4 regions of the Paenibacillus uliginis N3/975 genome follow, and region 2 is predicted to be linked to each of the others. Evidence: riboswitches for the same ligand, from Rfam matches in the RefSeq annotation. Region 2 holds a riboswitch; each other region holds the start of a gene.

Region 1 (4,433 bases), 110 kb from region 2:
TCCCATCGTCCAGAATAGAATGTCGGTTAGTGTGTCTCGTGACATTACCGTCAAGAATGAAACGACCGCTCCTAAAAAGGACTGCATAACCACACCTGACAAAATCAGTGCATGAGTCGGTATTTTACCGTGATCCCGGGCGAGAAACAGCACGATCCACAGTGTGATGGTCCCGGTCATAAATGCAACGATCGGTAAGGTCCAGGCACCTGCAAATGAATACTGCAATCCGTAGAAGATCAGAAACGCAGCACCAAGTGATGCACCGGAAGATACACCAAGCGTAAACGGATCGGCGAGCGGATTTCTAAGCACCCCTTGAAAAGCAGCACCGGCCACCGCAAGGGATGCCCCAACCAGCATACCGAGCAGTATACGGGGAAGTCGTACCTTCATGATGATCTGCTCGGAAGCTACTTCCCAGTTGGGAACAATAGAGTCCCCGATCCAGGGCAACCGGTGAAGAAGCATGGCTCCAATTTCCTTAACGGGCAGATGGACGGAACCGATGCCGAGGCTGACGATCAGCGTCAGCAGTAAAAGCAGGAGCCCCACCGTTCCATAACCCGCAAGTTTTTTACTCATGGGGTCATCAGTTCCGGATAGACCGCCTTCGCTACTTCAACCAATCCTTGAGTTACACGAGGTCCTGGGCGGCTGATCAGATTGTCATCAATTTTAATCAGCTTATTGTTTTTCACAGCTTCGATTTGGTCCCAGCCGCTGCGGTCTTTAATGATTTGATCCAAAGTTTTTTTGGTGGATTCTTCCACGACATTGCTGGAGTACAGAATCACATCCGGATTCGCTGCAATAATCTTCTCTTCACTGATTTCAAACCAGCCTTCGCTGTCACCAGACACGTTGGCTGAATTGCTGATATTGAGCATCTCATCCAGATATGTGCCCTTTCCTACCGTCCAACCCGGTGAGAACTCAACATACACTTTTTTCTCATCCTCATCTTTTACGGATTTAACCGCTTCCTTCACAAGGTCCAGATCCTTCTGCATTTGATCTATGATGCCTTGAGCTTCCGCCTGACGGTCCGTAATCTTTCCAACTACCTTAATGTTGTCCATGACTTCAGCAATCGTCTTCGGGTCGTTCACGAACAGCTTGATTCCGAGGTCGCGGAGCTTCTGTACGTTCTGTTCATTCATCGCTGCTGTAAATATAACATCCGCGCCTGAAGCGACAATGGCCTCAACATCCATTTCATAACCGCCCATTTTCGGCTTGGATTTGGCTGCCTCCGGGTAGTCGTCCACTTCGGATACGCCGACAATTTCTTCATCCAGGCCAAGCGCGAACAGTTTTTCCGTCTCGGAAGGAGACAGCGACACAACTTTTGCTGGAGCCTTATCAAATGTCATTTCCTCGCCAGTAGCATCCTTTAAAGTTAACGGATACACCGTTTTGGCGTTTTCAGCGACAGGTGCTTCCGGTTTCTGACCTTGTTCAGCCTCCTGTACAGGTGCTGGTGTCGCCTCCTTCGGAGCTGTTTCTCCTCCACAAGCCGCCAGCGACAGGACCAGCATCAGCACCGCCAACATGGCGGACCATGACTTCATTATTTTTTTCATCGATTTTCTCTCCTAACTCTAGTTTGAGAACACTGGCTTGCCTTAGGTACTCAATAAACCTGATTTTTGACGGAAATCCTTACATCCAACCACAAAAAAGCCCCTGATTTCTCCTTAGAAGAATCAGGGGCTACGTTTCGGAAACAATGAACCTTATCCAATAAATAGGAGTTTAGCTATAGTACAGCACCTCACCCACATTAGGTCCGCCAAACGTAATCCCTTCCTCGAAGGACCGTCAGATCATTTACGCGGGCAGGTCTCCTGACTTACAGGTTGAAATGACACCTCCGCCTTCCCGGCCCTGTATAGGCCAGTGGCAGTAATAGAGGATATCCCTGATTCACAGTGGCGGGACCGTGCCGGACTTGCACCGGCTTCCCTTTTAACCCGGGAGCAAAACATATGCTTTGCTTATTCTCCAGGACCTCGCGAGTATTGAATATTCTTTTTTGCCAAGCTTACTTCTCTTTTGACGATTATATGAAATATCCTCTCGGCTTACAACCTGAAACTTCACAGAGAAAAATTGAATAGCCGCTCCCCGCTTGCCGTGGACCTTATTTCTGGCCTGTATAACCATCATGGATATCTCACGTATTTATTCGTATGCGCTTGTGAATTGCCCCTCACCCTTTGCCCTGAAGCCGGACATTGGTTTACAATAGATCTGAAGCTTTATACCAGAAAAGAAACTATACGGAGGCGTACATATGCTCTTTATCGATAATCAGGGAATCCATGATCCTTCCATTAACCTAGCGATTGAAGAATACGCTTTGAAGCACTTACCTATGGAAGACAGCTATTTGCTCTTCTACATTAATCAGCCGTCGATTATCATCGGCAAACACCAGAACACGATTGAAGAGATCAATCAGGAGTTTGTCCGTGACAACAATATACAAGTTGTTCGGCGATTGTCCGGAGGCGGTGCTGTATACCATGACCTCGGCAATCTCAATTTCAGCTTTATTACAAAAGACGACGGCCAGTCATTTCATAATTTCCTGAAGTTCACCCAACCCGTTATCGATTTCCTTCAAAAAATGGGTGTTCCGGCTGAGCTTAGCGGCCGGAATGACCTTCAAGTCGGAGAGAAAAAGATTTCCGGCAACGCCCAGTTCTCCACACGAGGACGTATGTTCAGCCACGGGACTTTAATGTTCGGCCTTGATCTAGACAATGTTCAGGCTTCACTTAAAGCTAACCCGGAGAAGTTCAAATCAAAGAGCACGAAATCAGTGCGCAGCCGGGTTGCCAACATTAAGGAGCTGCTCGGTACAGATATGACAATTGAACAGTTCCGTGCAGAGCTTCTGCGTTCGATCTTCGGAATGGAGCCAGATCAAGTTCCACAGTACGTTCTTCAAGAAAAAGACTGGGAAATGATCAATCAAATCTCCAAGGAACGTTACCAAAACTGGGACTGGAACTATGGCTTATCACCAGAAAGCAATGTGAAACACGCGAAAAAATTCCCGGTCGGCATTATCGACATCCGTATGAACATTAAAGACGGGCATATCGGTGAGATTAAAATTTACGGCGACTTCTTCGGTGTAGGCGATGTCGCCGATATCGAAAATGCGCTTCGTGGCAAACGTTACGAGGATAATGAAGTAAGAGAAGCCCTCTCATCCATTGACGTCAAGCATTACTTCGGCAATCTAGAGTTTGATGACCTGATCGGTCTGATTTTTTTAGAGGAATAGAGGAACAGTACTGACGTCACGATTCTAACAGGGATATCTTTCAATAAAAACAGGTCACCCGAGGATTTGAAGTGCTCCCTGTCAAGTAGACAGTGTAAAAAACAAAAAATGGTTAGATTATTTCCCTCAGTTCAAGTTAACAGAGCTGAGGGTTTATTTTCTTTTCTCATCGTTAAGCAGCTCGTCGATACTCGTTGGGAGACAAGCCATTTAATCGCTCTGTATAGCGGTAATTGTTGTAGTAGCGGATATAATTTCTCACGTCTTTGAGGACGTCTTCATAGGTTTCGTGTTTCGTCAGATAAAAGCTTTCTGCCTTCAATGTACCCCAAAATCGTTCAATGGGTTGGTTATCCAGGCATCGGCTCACACGAGACATACTTTTAGTAAAACCGTACTTAACCTGAAGTCGACTGTACTCATGTGAGGTATATTGGAAGCCTCTGTCGCTATGGAGAAGTGGAGTCACCCCCGGGTTCCTCCCGTAAGCTTTCTTCACCGTATCCATGACGAGTTTATTATTGTTGGAGTGGCTTAGCACCCATGAAACGATGGAGTTATCGTATATATCAACGATAGCGCTTAGATAGGCTTTACGACCATTCCCATACTTCAATTCTGTTACGTCTGTGCACCACTTCATATTAGGAGCATCTGTTTGAAATTCACGATTCATTACATTTTCAGCTACATGGATTTCAGAGGCTCTCACGTAGTTCGGTCGTTTCTTGCGAATCACCGATTTCAATCCAAGAGCACGCATAATTCGATAATAACGCTTTTTGTTGTAATTTTTTTTAAGTTTGCGGTTCAATTGGATGCGCATTTGGCGATAGCCAAGCACTCCCTTCCGCTTGTCATAACGAAGCTTTACTTCTTTTGCCAGCGAAAGAATTTCAAGTTCCCTGTGGGATGGCTTCCACTTTAACCATTTATAATAGGCAGATCGAGCGATTCCGGCTATCTCACACAGCTTCGTGAGGGCATAGCCTTTCTCAGCGTGCAGTTCTTGGATAGCTTGGTACAAGTCCACATGCCGGACTAACGTTAGCGTGTATTTCGTCGCTTGATCTCTGCCAACTTTTTTGCGAGGGCGTTCTCCATTTCTAAATATTCGTTCCGTGCTTCCAGT
Region 2 (4,433 bases):
AACGGTTCTTCTACATTTCGCCACGAATAGTTCGCTTGATTACGCTGAAGTTTATGAAGAGCAATTCGCTCCTTCATCTCATCATCGAAAGCTTGAGCCGTAGCGACATATACGGCTTCGTGTGACTTCGACATACATAACCTCTCAGCAAAGCTGCTTTTCCCGCTTCTTGCCCCACCTGTGACGAGTATGATCATTTCGTCTGCTCCTTGGTTTCACCCGAGACACCCGCACTTTCGAAGGTTGCCATTTCGCTGACAATACGACACGCTGCATCCACAAGATGTAGACACAACACCCCACCTGTACCTTCACCAATACGAAGGTCTAATTCCAGTGCAGGACGAAGATTCAATTCATGTAATAGCTGCCGATGTCCCTGTTCATGAGAAACATGCGACACAATCATGTAATCAGCAGATGTTGGACAGATCGCTTTGGCAAGCAACGCCGCTGCGCTAGAAATAAATCCATCGATTATAACCGGACAACCGTTTACTGCTGATCCAAGAATTACACCTACTAAACCACCAATTTCAAGACCGCCGACCTTAGCTAGTACATCTATAGGATCAAGCGCGTCAGGAGCATTGACCTTCAACGCTTGTTCAACAACGGCAATCTTATGCTGTAGACGAGAATCGTCAATTCCTGTCCCTCTTCCAACCGCATCGCTGACCGGAATATTAGAGAGTGCACAGGTTACCGCTGAGCTTGCCGTCGTATTTCCAATCCCCATTTCGCCAGTAATAAATAGCTGGACGCCACGTCTGACAGCATCTTCAACTACCTTCACACCAACAAGAATAGACTGAATCGCTTCTTCATAAGTCATTGCAGGACCTTGTGCCATATTAGCTGTACCATACCGAATTTTTCGCGATAGGAGATCAGGATGGGACAACTCACTATTCACTCCGATATCCACACATACAACTTCTGCACCTGCTTGTCTGGCAAGAACGTTAACAGCTGCACCACCCGCAAGGAAATTATGAATCATTTGAGGTGTAACTTCTTGTGGAAAGGCACTTACGCCCTCTTCACATACACCATGATCGCCTGCCATAATAATAACTTCTCTACGGTCAAAAGAAGGCTGTACTACTCCAGTGATCCCTGCAAGCTGTATTGCCATTGCCTCCAATTTACCCAAGCTTCCCGGAGGGACAGTAAGGTTGCTTATATGTAACTTCGCAGCCTGAATCGCAGCTTGATCAAGACCACGAATTTCTCCGATACGTTCCATGATTCCTTGTCTCATATATCATTGCTCCTTTAATTGCTCTAAGTTGAATACTAACACCGAACGCTACTTATGGCTTCAACAGTTCAGGATAGATCGTATTTGCTATTTCTTTGAGACCTTCTGTCACACGTGGACCGGGACGACTAATCAGATTATCGTCTAATCCATAGACAGCATCATTTTTAACAGCCGTTATTTGATCCCAACCACTACGTGCTTTAATCATTTGGTCTAACGTTTTCTTTGTTTTGTCATCAATAACATTCTTTGAGAACAGAATCACATCGGGATTATCATTAATGATTTTCTCTTCACTGATTTCATACCATCCTGCTGTATCAGCAGCAACGTTAACTCCACCAGCTAGAGTGATTAATTCATCCATAAACTCACCACTACCTACCGTCCAACCAGGGGAAAACTCGATATATACTTTCTTTTTCTGTTCAGGTGTAAGTGATTTAACCGCTTCTGTGACTTCAGCCTGCTCCTGTTTCATTTTGTCTATAACCGCTTTTGCTTCTGCCTGATGGTCCGTAATTTGACCAAACAATTCAATATTTGCAATAACATCATCTACCGTTTTCGGATCTGTCTTGAAGATGGTGATACCTATATCACGCAGATGCTGTGCAGCTTCTGCACTCATGGAGATACCTGTTACTACGAGATCAGGTTGTGCCGCAATAATCGCTTCCTCGTTAGGATTGTACAAACCACCCATTTTTGGCTTGGTTGTTGCTGCTTTCGGATAATCATCATAGTCAGATACTCCGACTACCTGCTCATCTAAACCTATCGCAAACAACGATTCTGTCTCTGCAGGCGAGATGGATATAATCTTCTTTGGTGCCTCTTTAAATGTGAACGTCTCACCTGTAGAATCCTTTACAGTCAGAGGATACTCTGTTTTCTGTACACTTGCCTCATCAGCGGGTGGAGCCGATTGTTCTGTTGTTGCTGCCGGTGCTGGCTCTGTCACTTGTTTCGGTTCATTATTATTTCCGCAAGCTGCGAGCGCTAGTACCAGTATGATCGTTATAGCGCCCGTAGTCCAACTCTTCCACATTTGTTTCATTGTGATTTCTCTCCTCTATCTTCGTTTTCATGGTCTGCGAGATGCTCCCCTTGTTATTTCAATGAATGATCTCAACGATAGTCTGTGCAACAAAAAAAACCTGATCTTCTTTTACAAGAAAGAATCAGGGATTACGTCATACGGAGTTCATAGTAATTGCCATGAGTTCCGCGGCTATGTACCGGCTTAAAATCGCAGTACTTCCATAAGCCAAACGTAATCCTTTCCTCGAAGGACCGTCGTACTACTCATAAGGCAGGTCTCCTGACTCACAGGTTCGCTAATATCCTCACCTTCCCATTCTGCTTGTCGCAGAACAGTGGTAAATCGAGAATATCCCTGTTTACAGTGGCGGGACCGTGCCGGAATTTCACCGGCTTCCCCATTAACTAGGTAATAAAAGCACATATTTGCGCTTCTAATCTAGACCTCACAAGTTTTTTATATTCATTTAGATACAAGACTTACTTCTCAATTCAAAATTATAGGTTAGATAGGGACACCTTACAACCCCTTGCTCTAATGGCTCACTCACAAGTGTCCTATCCATTTGCCCTTATCACATGTCAACTTCAACGTTAACAAGCTCCCCGGATCTGCAGAGAAATCCCAGAACGTCGAATCTGGAATAGTCATAGTGGCTAGTTGTCTTATCACTCCTCCATGAGTCACCATTAGCACATGGTTATCCTTACCCTCTTCCTTCACCCAACAGGTCAGACTGTTCATAAAATCTGCCAGCCTCCCCTGAAAATGCTCCCAGGCTTCACCTCCTGGAGGAGTCACGGATTGAGGATTGTCCAGCCATTCCCGGTAGATACTATAATGCTTTAACTGATCGTATGTCTTCCCCTCCCAATCTCCAAAATCCATTTCTCGCAAACGGTTATCGAAGACCACGCTATCTGTTGAAGCAGAATAAATCCAATCGAGCGTTTCCCTACACCTCTTTAAGTCACTACAGAATATCTTATGAAACGTTCTTCCTTCAAGGGCATTTTTCACAGGCAAGAGCTCCGTCAATGATTCTTGGAGAATTCCTATATCTGTATGACCTAAATATCGTTTATCCTTATTCCACTGCGTTTTCCCATGACGAATACATACCAACTCTAACCCCATAATGTACCACCTATACTCCATATAGTAAGTATGCTCAGGAGCAGGAATAATAATGATGCAGCCAGCATCAATCTTACGGTTGACTGAATATCCCCTTTATCCATCGGACGGGAATATTCGCCCATATATGCACGAAAAGATACCACACCGTTATAGGCGTTCTCACCTCCGAGCCGAATCCCTAAAGCTCCAGCTACAGCTGATTCAGGAAATCCACTGTTGGGACTTGGATGGAGACGGGCATCGTGTCTTATGGTACGATAAGATTTTTTGTAATCCAGACGCATGATCCAACTGCTAACGACCAGTAATAAAGCTGTTATTCGTGCTGGAATGAAGTTAGCAATATCATCCAAACGGGCCGAAGCCCACCCCAGGTTAATATATTTATCATTCTTGTACCCAACCATAGAATCTAGGGTATTCACAGCCCGATAAGCCATTGCAAGTGGAGCTCCTCCAATAAGTGCGTAGAATAGCGGAGACACTATGGCATCAACAATATTTTCTGCGACCGTCTCAACCGTCCCACGAACAACCTCAGGCTCGTCTAAATGCGCTGTATCACGTCCAACAATCATCCCTAGTGCTTTCCGAGCAGCAGGTAAATCCCCACGGTTAAGATGATTGTACACTTCCATACCCGCATCCTTAAGCCCTTTCGTAGCAATGGTCGTAGCGATTAATATGACCTCCGCTCCCGTTGCAAGCCATGGATGAATCATATAAAGGCCTCTCAACAATGCCCAGGTTATAAGCAGCGAACCTCCCACGATAATAACCGGGAGTAGAATTCCGGCTTTTTTCAGATGGCCCGGTTGAAGGACATGACTACGAATCCTCTTCTCTAACCGTTTGATTGAATGCCCCATACTTATCACAGGGTGAGGAATCCAGCGCGGGTCTCCAATGATGAGATCTAATAGGTATGCAGCGCATATCATCAATATTGTTGCCCACTCCATCATGACGGCTTCACTCCCG
Region 3 (4,433 bases), 1.8 Mb from region 2:
TGAAGATGCAGTTCTAGGAACTCCGAAGCTCGGATGTCTGGACGAACGTACAGGTTGAAGCTTTGAGCCTGGTCAACGTGACGCTGACGGGCAGCAGCCATTTTGATGGACCAGTTCTGATCAATCAGGAAGGCCGTTTTGTAATACCAGATCGTCTTCTCGGACAGATCGGGAGCTGGGTTGGCAATTTTATACGTTGTTTTCTCTTCATAAGAGAGAAGCTCATACAGCGGATCAATACTGGCAGTTGAGCCGGCAATAATCGAAGTGGAGCCGTTCGGCGCGATGGCAAAGAGCCATGCGTTGCGGACACCGCTTTGCTGTACTTCCTGCTGCAGCTCGCGCCACTGCTCGGTCGTTACATACTTGCCTTCATGCTCGCCGTCGGTGTAACCGCGGTACGTAAAGTACTCGCCGCTCTCCCAGTCGGAGCCTTTGAACTTCGGATAATGCCCTTTTTCCTTAGCCAGCTCCATGCTGGATTTAACGAGCAGGTAGTTAATTTTTTCATACAGATTGTCATTATATGCAACCGCCTCATCGGATTCCCAGCGGATGCCTTCCAGGGCCAGCAGGTGATGCAGACCGAAGGTTCCAAGGCCGACAGCGCGATATTGGCTATTCGTGTATTGTGCTTGCAGCACTTCGATGTTGTTGATGTCAATGACGTTATCTAGCATACGCACCTGGATCGGTACAAGACGCTCCAGTACACCAGCTGGGACTGCACGTGCCAGATGAATGGAATTCAGGTTGCAGACAACAAAGTCGCCAGGAACTTTGGAGATGACAATGCGGGTCTGTCCATCTTTGGTTACGAGCTCTTCATGTTCAATAACTGTAGCCGATTGGTTCTGCATAATTTCAGTACACAGGTTGGAAGAGTAGACCATACCGTGTGCAGAGTTCGGGTTGGCACGGTTTACGGTGTCACGGTAGAACATGTACGGTGTTCCGGTTTCCAGTTGCGATTTCATGACACGTTTCATGATATCGATCGCTTGAACCGTAATGCGGGAGAGCAGCGGATGTGCTACGGCTTCTGCATATTTTTCACGGAACATTCCTTGACCAAGCTTCTCATCGTAGAAGTCTTCCAGACCAAGCGGGCGGCCGTTCTCGTCTTTCCAGCCCATCACTTTCTTCACTTCGTGAGGACAGAAGAGGCTCCACTCATCACGGGCTTCTACAGCCTCCATGAACAGGTCAGGCAAGCATACGCCGTGGAACACGTCATGTGCTCTCATGCGCTCGTCACCGTTGTTCAGCTTCAGGTCCAGAAAAGCGAGAATGTCTTTATGGAAGACATCCAGGTAAACGGCGATGGCGCCTTTGCGTGTGCCGAGCTGATCTACACTAACTGCTGTGTTGTTCAGCTGGCGGATCCAAGGGATAACGCCGGAGCTGGTGTTCTTGTGTCCACGGATGTCGGAGCCACGGGCACGGACTTTGCCGAGGTAAACGCCGATACCGCCGCCCATTTTGCTGAGACGTGCTATGTCGGTGTTGGAGTCGAAAATTCCTTCGAGCGAGTCATCTACCGTGTCGATAAAGCAGCTGGACAGCTGGCCGGCTACCTTTTTACCAGCATTGGACATCGTCGGCGTTGCAGCCGTCATGTAGATGTTGCTCATCGCCCAGTAGGCTTCTTTTACAAGCTCCATACGTTTCTCAGCTGGCTCTTTGTGCATGAGGTACATCGCGATGACCATGTAACGCTCCTGTGGAAGCTCCATCACTCGGCCGTCAAAGTCGGTTGCTAGGTAACGCTCTGCCAGCGTCAGTAGTCCGATGTAATCGAACAGCAGGTCACGGGTATAATCAATCGTTTCTCCGAGCTCTTCAATCTGTGCTTTGGTGTAGCATTCCAGAAGTTCTTCACGGTAAATTCCTTTTTGTACTAGCTCTGTAATGAGGGGGAAGAAGGCGCCGTAAGGCTCTTCCGGATAAGCTTTGTAACGGCGGTGGTTGGCCGCTTTTTTATATAGGGAAGTTAAAAGTGAACGTGCTGCCGCGAACTTCCAGTTCGGTTCCTCTTTGGTAACAAGCTCAAGAGCCGACATCGTGAATGCGCTGCTAATCTCATCGCCGGTCACTTTGTCGCCACGAAGTTTGGAATGAACACCGCGAAGCAATTGTTCCTTGCTCAGCATATCCAGTTCGTTCAAAATTCGGTCGGCATAAACAGAGAGACGGTTTTCATCAAAAGCAAGTTGACGGTTGTTCGGTTTAATTACGAGTTGGGGCATAGGTAATTCCTCGCTTTCTCGGGAAAAATGGGAAAAAGAACATTAAAAAAACATTTTCCAAACCTTGGGGAGGTTGAAAATGTTCGTGTGCGCTGTGAATAAATATGTGCATACTAGCTTAAGCCGCTATTTTTAGGGCTTGCTGTTATGTACAGACGCAAAAGAGTGAACACTTTCCTAATTTCCCGTAGGATAGATGTCGTGCTGTATACAGGCAGGTCTCCTGACTTGGGGTATAGAGTTCGGCGCCTTCCCAAAGGCCTAACATGTTAGCCTTCAGTGGCATAAAGCCGAATTCATATCAAAATCGCAAAAATGCGCTCTGAATCCCTATACAGTGGCGGGACCGTGATGGATTTGCACCATGCTTCCCTATTAAGTCTGACGGCTATATGGGACGCCAGACACCTGTACACACTATATTTGGTTGATGTTATTAAATTTAACCCAATATATTGTGTTTGTAAACTGTTGTCTTAAAATTTGACGCAAGTTGAATTATAGCAAATGACCGAAAAATCCGCCAATTCGCAAACCGCCAAAAGAGAGTGAGATTTCGCACATTTCTTCGAATTACGACCTTTTATACGGTGATACACGCTTTATGAATTAGCTGAGAACACTCGCGATTTTAATCGTGAGATGAATTGGCTTCGGACAAGGCGTGTCTTTTGACATGTTAATTGTCCGAATATGTTAAATTGTAAATTAGAAAAGACACTGATAGTTGGTACAAAAACTATCTTGACGTATGTTATCCTATATTTGGGATTCTCAATGTATTAAGGGGGAGCAACAAGACTGTTTTTTAAAGAGTTCCCACAGCTAAAAAAGAAACTGTGGGGAGTTCGTCTTTGGAACCCTTCTTACTTTGTGGTAACTATTAACAAACATACAGAAGCACAGAACAACAGTACATTCAAAATCACTAAGTGAGGTGAGAACAGTGATTGTAAACAAAGCATATAAATTTCTCATCTATCCAAATAAGGAACAAGAAATTTTAATTGCTAAAACAATCGGCTGTTCTCGTTTCGTATTCAATCGTTTTTTGACACAATGGTGTGACGCATACAACGAAACAGGTAAAGGATTAAACTACAATTCGTGTTCAGCTAAACTTACAAACCTGAAAAAAGAATTCGTATGGTTAAAAGAAGTGGACAGTATTTCCTTGCAGTCATCGCTAAAGAATCTTGCGAATGCGTTTGATCGTTTCTTCAAAAGGCAAAATGATGCACCACGCTTCAAGTCTAAAAAGAACAAGGTCAATCCTACACAACCAAGCAAACGAATGGAAATATTGCTATAGTAGGCAACAAAATTAAATTACCTAAACTCGGTCTTGTTCGTTTTGCTAAAAGTCGTGAAGTGACTGGTCCTATTCTGAATGCTACCGTTAGACGTAATCCAAGCGGAAAATACTTTGTGTCCATTCTTGCTCAAACAGAAGTGCAACCATTAGAAAAAACAGCTTCTTCTGTTGGTGTTGATGTTGGATTAAAAACTTTAGCATCCCTTTCAGATGGAACACCATACGAAAATCCAAAATGGTATCGCAAACTTGAAGAACAATTAGCGAACGCGCAGCGTATCCTTTCCAGACGTATAAAAGGTGGTTCGAATTGGAACAAGCAACGTGTTAAGGTTGCAAAAATCCATGAAAGAATCTCTAATTCAAGAACAGACTACTTGCAGAAAATCACTACTGAAATCATCAAAAACCACGATGTAATTGGTATTGAAGATTTGCAAGTATCAAATATGCTGAAAAATCACAAGCTGGCTAAAGCAATTAGTGAAGTATCGTGGTCACAATTTAGAACAATGCTTGAGTACAAGGCAAAATGGTCAAGGATCTAAAACTTCGTGAGTGGGACTGCCCTAATTGTGGCGCACATCACGATAGAGATATTAACGCAGGACAAAACCTTAAAAATGAAGCTATAAGACTTCTAACCGTAGGGACTACGGGGATATATTTGAATGGGACTATAGGGGGGTAAAATTTTGAAATGCTGCTGCTGGCTGATACAATATTAATATTCGAAAGGTTTGAGGAGGGTGAAATAAAATGGCAATTGCGGAAGTTACCGTCATCCCGATCGGAACGGCCACAACCAGCCTGAGTATGTATGTTGCGGAGATGCAGCGGGTGCTGGAGAAGCAGGAGGGGATCTCATA
Region 4 (4,433 bases), 2.8 Mb from region 2:
CCATGGAGGAGTTTAAATCGGCTGAGGTGCCGCTCCATTTACGCGATACTCATTATCAAGGTGCCGCCAAACTGGGACATGCGGGATACAAATATCCTCATGACTATCCAGGACATTATGTGAAGCAGGATTATTTACCGAAAGAACTTGCACGTCGGGTGTTTTATCAGGCGACAGAGCAGGGCAATGAGGCTAAAATATCCCATAACCAGCGTTTGCGCAGAGACGAGTAAAGGAATTCGAAACACTTGATTCATTGAATGAAGTGCATGTTGTACATCTTGAATGTTACGGTAAGGAAGGGAAATCGTATGGGAAAGAACCTGCTCTTTGTGGGTGCGGGAGGGTTCGGTGGCACATTACTCCGCTATGGTCTGGATGAGATAATACCTGCTCCACTAAACGGCTTTCCGGCAGCTATCCTGTTCATCAACCTGGCGGGATGCCTGTTTCTAGGCTGGTTTTTGACTTACTGCTTATCTTCCTCAAATATCTCTGCACAGGTTCGTCTGTTCATCGGCACCGGGTTTACGGGGGCGTTTACGACATTCTCAACCTTTACAGTGGATACAGTCAGGTTAATCGGTAACGGTCAGGACGCAGTCGCCGTGATCTATGTAATCGTAAGCGTTGTTGGCGGTCTGCTCATGTCCTGTATCGGTGTTTGGCTGGGACGGAAGATGTCTTCGAAGCGAGAAGGTGCGGCAGTGTGATTTTGTGGATAGGATTAGGCGGGATTGCGGGAGCAGTTTCCCGTTATTGCGTTGGTGTTTGGCTTGGAAAAAAAGCACAGGGGACATTCCCGTGGGCTACGCTTCTCGTAAATTTGGCCGGTTCCATCATACTTGGACTTCTTGCCGGTTATTCGGATCGTCTTCCTGAAGCCGTTTACAGAATGCTCGGGACCGGCTTTTGTGGGGCTTTTACCACATTTTCAACCTTTGGTTATGAAGCGGTCACCTTGGCAGGAAACAAGAGATACATACAAGCATTCTCATATGTTCTTATATCGGTTATGTTGGGTCTTGCAGGGGCATGGACAGGAATCTATATAGCGGCTCAGTGAAATAATCGATAAAGGAATTTTGTGGCCATTATGGGGAGGAAATGAATAATGTATAAACGTAAATTTGCAGTATTGATGCTGTCTGCAGGTCTGTTGCTGGGTGGTTGCGGCGCTGAGAAGGCACAAGAGCCGGCAGAGAGTAATCAAGGAACTGAAACGGTTCACGAACATGGTTCACAAAAGAAGCTTGCTAATGGAGATCTTCAAGAAGTTACAGCGTCTGCGAAGGAACTGCCAACGTTCTTGGACGGTAAAAGCGATGAGATGCGCACTATATATGCACTCGCAGCTCAGGAGAAAGATGTGCTTACCTGGATTCCATGCTACTGCGGCTGCGGTGAAAGTGCAGGGCACGAGAGCAATCTGAACTGTTTCATCAATGAGGTTAAAGAAGACGGCAGCATTGTGTGGGATGATCACGGCACACGCTGTGGTGTTTGTCTGGAAATCGCAGTAGAATCAGCTAAGATGGACAGTGAAGGAAAAAGTTTGACTGAAATCCGAAAGCACATTGACGAAAAGTATAAGACGGGTTACGCGAAACCGACTCCTACCCCAATGCCGACAGAAGCGAATTAATTTCCTACAATTTATCGACGCCATGTGGTGCACGCCCTCTCCAGAAGTTTTCACCTGTGATTAATGTTACAGTTAAAATCTATATGTTGTTATATTGTTTGATGTAACAACTACATATAGTGCTTGATGGTCGATCGGATATGTCCGGTCTTAAAAGGGAATCCGGTGAAAATCCGAAGCGGTCCCGCCACTGTAACAGCTTCTCGAGGCGAACATTTAAGAAACAATCTCGTTTTCTACGCCAGTTCGTGAACTGAAGTCAGATACCTGCCATTAAGACAACACGGTGTGCCTACGGTTGATAGGGAAGTGTTTCGAATGGAAGGGTTGTCTGGTCCGTTTTTATTTGACTGGATTAAACGGTTCTTTATGAAGCATGTATTCCGCAGACACTTGCGGTAGCATGCTTCTTTTATTGTTCACTTCGATTGTACCGCACACCGTGAAGGGTTGATTAATACGCCTGTATAGGTATTTGCATAGGAGGAATCGTGATGAAGGTGATTAAAAGGGACGGAACATGTGTGGCGTTTGAAGTTACACGGATTATGAGTGCGGTGAATAAGGTTTTTGAGGCTACTGAAGGAACTTCCAGATATGAGGCATCGTCCAGGATCGGTACATTGGTGGAAGCTGAGACGGTTGGCTTGGAGCAAATGTCTGTGGAAGAAATACAGGACCTTGTCATACTTTTTTTGAATAAAACCGGGTATAGACAAGCAGCTGAAGCTTATACAGAGTACCGTGAGGCACGTGACAGGGAACGCATGAAGCGTGGGGAACTGTACAAGATCAGCAGTGATGTTATCGGCGTTAAGGATCTGGATCTGCTTCGGGAAAATGCCAATTTAAACGGTGAATCTTTCAGTGGAAAAATGAGCCGGATCGGATCGGAATATGCCAAGTGGATGGCGACTGGCTTTATGCTGCCGAAACCGTTGAATGAGGCGGTAAAAAACGGATATGTATATGTGCATGACTTGGATCAATATGCACTGGGAACGACCAATTGCATTTTCATTCCATTTGATCGGCTGCTAGAAAACGGCTTTAATACGGGCAACGGTTCGGTCCGTCCTCCACAGAGCATCATGACCGCTATGGCACTGGTAGCCATCATATTTCAGTCTCAGCAGAACAGCCAATTCGGTGGGGTCTCAGGTAATAAAATAGATTGGGATTTGGCGCCCTACGTGGGTAAGTCCTTCCGTAAGCATTTTCGAAAAGGGCTTTCTTATTTCAACGAAGGCGAATTGAACCAAGGAAAAGAGATTTCGGATTTGGAGATGCATATAGATAATCACTCGCTTGAAGAGAATTATCCCCGTACATATATGTTTGCTTATGAAGAGACCGTAAACGAAACGAAGCAGGCCGCGGAATCTCTGATCCATAATTTGAATACGATGAGCAGCCGGGCAGGGGGACAAATTCCGTTTACCTCGTTAAATTACGGGATGTGTACCTCTACCGAGGGTAGACTGGTTTCTCATTCACTTCTCGACGCTACAATGAGAGGACTTGGACGCGGAGAGACACCGATATTCCCGCAGCATATTTTTCAATGTAAAAACGGGATAAATCAGGTGGAAGGTGATCCGAACTATGATCTGTTCCTTAAAGCGGTAGAATGCTCCAGCCGCCGGTTGTATCCGAATTTTGTAAATGTGGACGCATCATTCAATCTCCCTTATTACCGGCCGGAGGATCCCGATACGATCATTGCAACCATGGGATGCCGTACGAGAACGATCTCGGACCGATTCGGCAGAAACCGGTTGAGCGGGAAGGGCAATTTGTCTTTTAACACGATCAACCTGGTACGGCTTGGGATTGAGCATGGTGTAGTAATGGATCAGCGAGAGGAACCGGATTTAACCGGATTTTTCGAAAGTTTGGAGCGATATATGAAGGTTGCTGTGGAAGGATTGATCCACCGGTATGAAATTCAAGCCAAGCAGCCGGCAAAAGCGTCTGATTTTATGATGCGCGAAGGGGTCTGGGAAGGCGGGGAGAAGCTCGCCCCAGACGATGCGGTCGCAGAACTTATTAAACACGGATCGCTGGCACTCGGTTTTATCGGTCTAGCAGAGTGTTTGAAAGCTTTAACAGGACAACATCATGGCGAAGACGAGATGGTCAGAAAGATGGCGCTCGATATCGTTGGAAGGATGCGTGCTTACTGTGATGCCATGAGCGAGCAGTATGATTTGAATATTACGCTTTTTGCCACTCCAGCAGAAGGTCTGTCCGGAAAATTCACAAAGTTGGATCGAACCACATTTGGCAGTATACCGGGTGTAACCGACCGGGAGTACTACACGAATTCATTTCATATTCCTGTATATTTTCCAGCCGCTGCTTTTCAAAAGATTCAATGGGAAGCACCATTCCATAAGCTGTGTAATGCGGGTGCGATCTCGTATGTGGAGCTGGACGGCAACGCACGGCAAAATACAGCTGCATTCCGGAATATAGTCCAATTTGCGCTTAAACAAGACATTGGTTATTTTTCCGTTAATCATCCATTGGATCGGTGTCCTGTCTGTGATTACGAAGGAATCATCGGTGCATCTTGCCCTGAATGCGGGGTTGAGGAGGACAAGGTGCTGTTCCATCGTCTACGCAGAGTAACGGGTTATTTAACAGGCAACTATACGGAGCGGTTCAATTCAGCCAAACAGGCTGAAGTTAAGGATCGGGTCAAACACCGATGAACATCTGCGGCTATATACCGGAAAGCATTAATGAAGGCCAGGGAGTCCGTGCGGTTCTGTTTGTTAGTGGC

Evidence for each region. Region 2 has a riboswitch for cobalamin ahead of B9N86_RS04660 (ABC transporter substrate-binding protein). Riboswitches for the same ligand answer to the same signal wherever they lie in the genome.
Region 1: another riboswitch for cobalamin. It lies ahead of B9N86_RS05170 (ABC transporter substrate-binding protein); the one in region 2 lies ahead of B9N86_RS04660 (ABC transporter substrate-binding protein).
Region 3: another riboswitch for cobalamin. It lies ahead of B9N86_RS26295 (ribonucleoside-diphosphate reductase subunit alpha); the one in region 2 lies ahead of B9N86_RS04660 (ABC transporter substrate-binding protein).
Region 4: another riboswitch for cobalamin. It lies ahead of B9N86_RS21925 (anaerobic ribonucleoside triphosphate reductase); the one in region 2 lies ahead of B9N86_RS04660 (ABC transporter substrate-binding protein).

The regions. Positions count from the first base shown of each region.
Region 1 is NZ_LT840184.1:1,100,725-1,105,157, reverse strand. Features, by position in the region: gene B9N86_RS05175 (FecCD family ABC transporter permease) at 1-585, opposite strand, end outside; gene B9N86_RS05170 (ABC transporter substrate-binding protein) at 582-1,586, opposite strand; cobalamin riboswitch at 1,824-2,034, opposite strand; gene lplA (lipoate--protein ligase) at 2,300-3,301, shown strand; gene B9N86_RS05160 (IS3 family transposase) at 3,474-4,334, opposite strand; gene B9N86_RS05155 (helix-turn-helix domain-containing protein) at 4,349-4,433, opposite strand, start outside.
Region 2 is NZ_LT840184.1:990,567-994,999, reverse strand. Features, by position in the region: gene cobU (bifunctional adenosylcobinamide kinase/adenosylcobinamide-phosphate guanylyltransferase) at 1-197, opposite strand, end outside; gene cobT (nicotinate-nucleotide--dimethylbenzimidazole phosphoribosyltransferase) at 194-1,264, opposite strand; gene B9N86_RS04660 (ABC transporter substrate-binding protein) at 1,317-2,327, opposite strand; cobalamin riboswitch at 2,565-2,775, opposite strand; gene B9N86_RS04655 (histidine phosphatase family protein) at 2,859-3,449, opposite strand; gene cbiB (adenosylcobinamide-phosphate synthase CbiB) at 3,440-4,417, opposite strand; gene B9N86_RS04645 (adenosylcobinamide amidohydrolase) at 4,414-4,433, opposite strand, start outside.
Region 3 is NZ_LT840184.1:5,634,174-5,638,606, reverse strand. Features, by position in the region: gene B9N86_RS26295 (ribonucleoside-diphosphate reductase subunit alpha) at 1-2,249, opposite strand, end outside; cobalamin riboswitch at 2,446-2,676, opposite strand; gene B9N86_RS31055 (transposase) at 3,051-3,185, shown strand; partial or broken gene tnpB (IS200/IS605 family element RNA-guided endonuclease TnpB) at 3,196-4,255, shown strand; gene B9N86_RS26280 (MTH1187 family thiamine-binding protein) at 4,324-4,433, shown strand, end outside.
Region 4 is NZ_LT840184.1:4,649,100-4,653,532, reverse strand. Features, by position in the region: gene B9N86_RS21945 (replication-associated recombination protein A) at 1-233, shown strand, start outside; gene crcB (fluoride efflux transporter CrcB) at 312-713, shown strand; gene crcB (fluoride efflux transporter CrcB) at 710-1,066, shown strand; gene B9N86_RS21930 (PCYCGC motif-containing (lipo)protein) at 1,115-1,645, shown strand; cobalamin riboswitch at 1,756-1,934, shown strand; gene B9N86_RS21925 (anaerobic ribonucleoside triphosphate reductase) at 2,140-4,362, shown strand; gene nrdG (anaerobic ribonucleoside-triphosphate reductase activating protein) at 4,359-4,433, shown strand, end outside.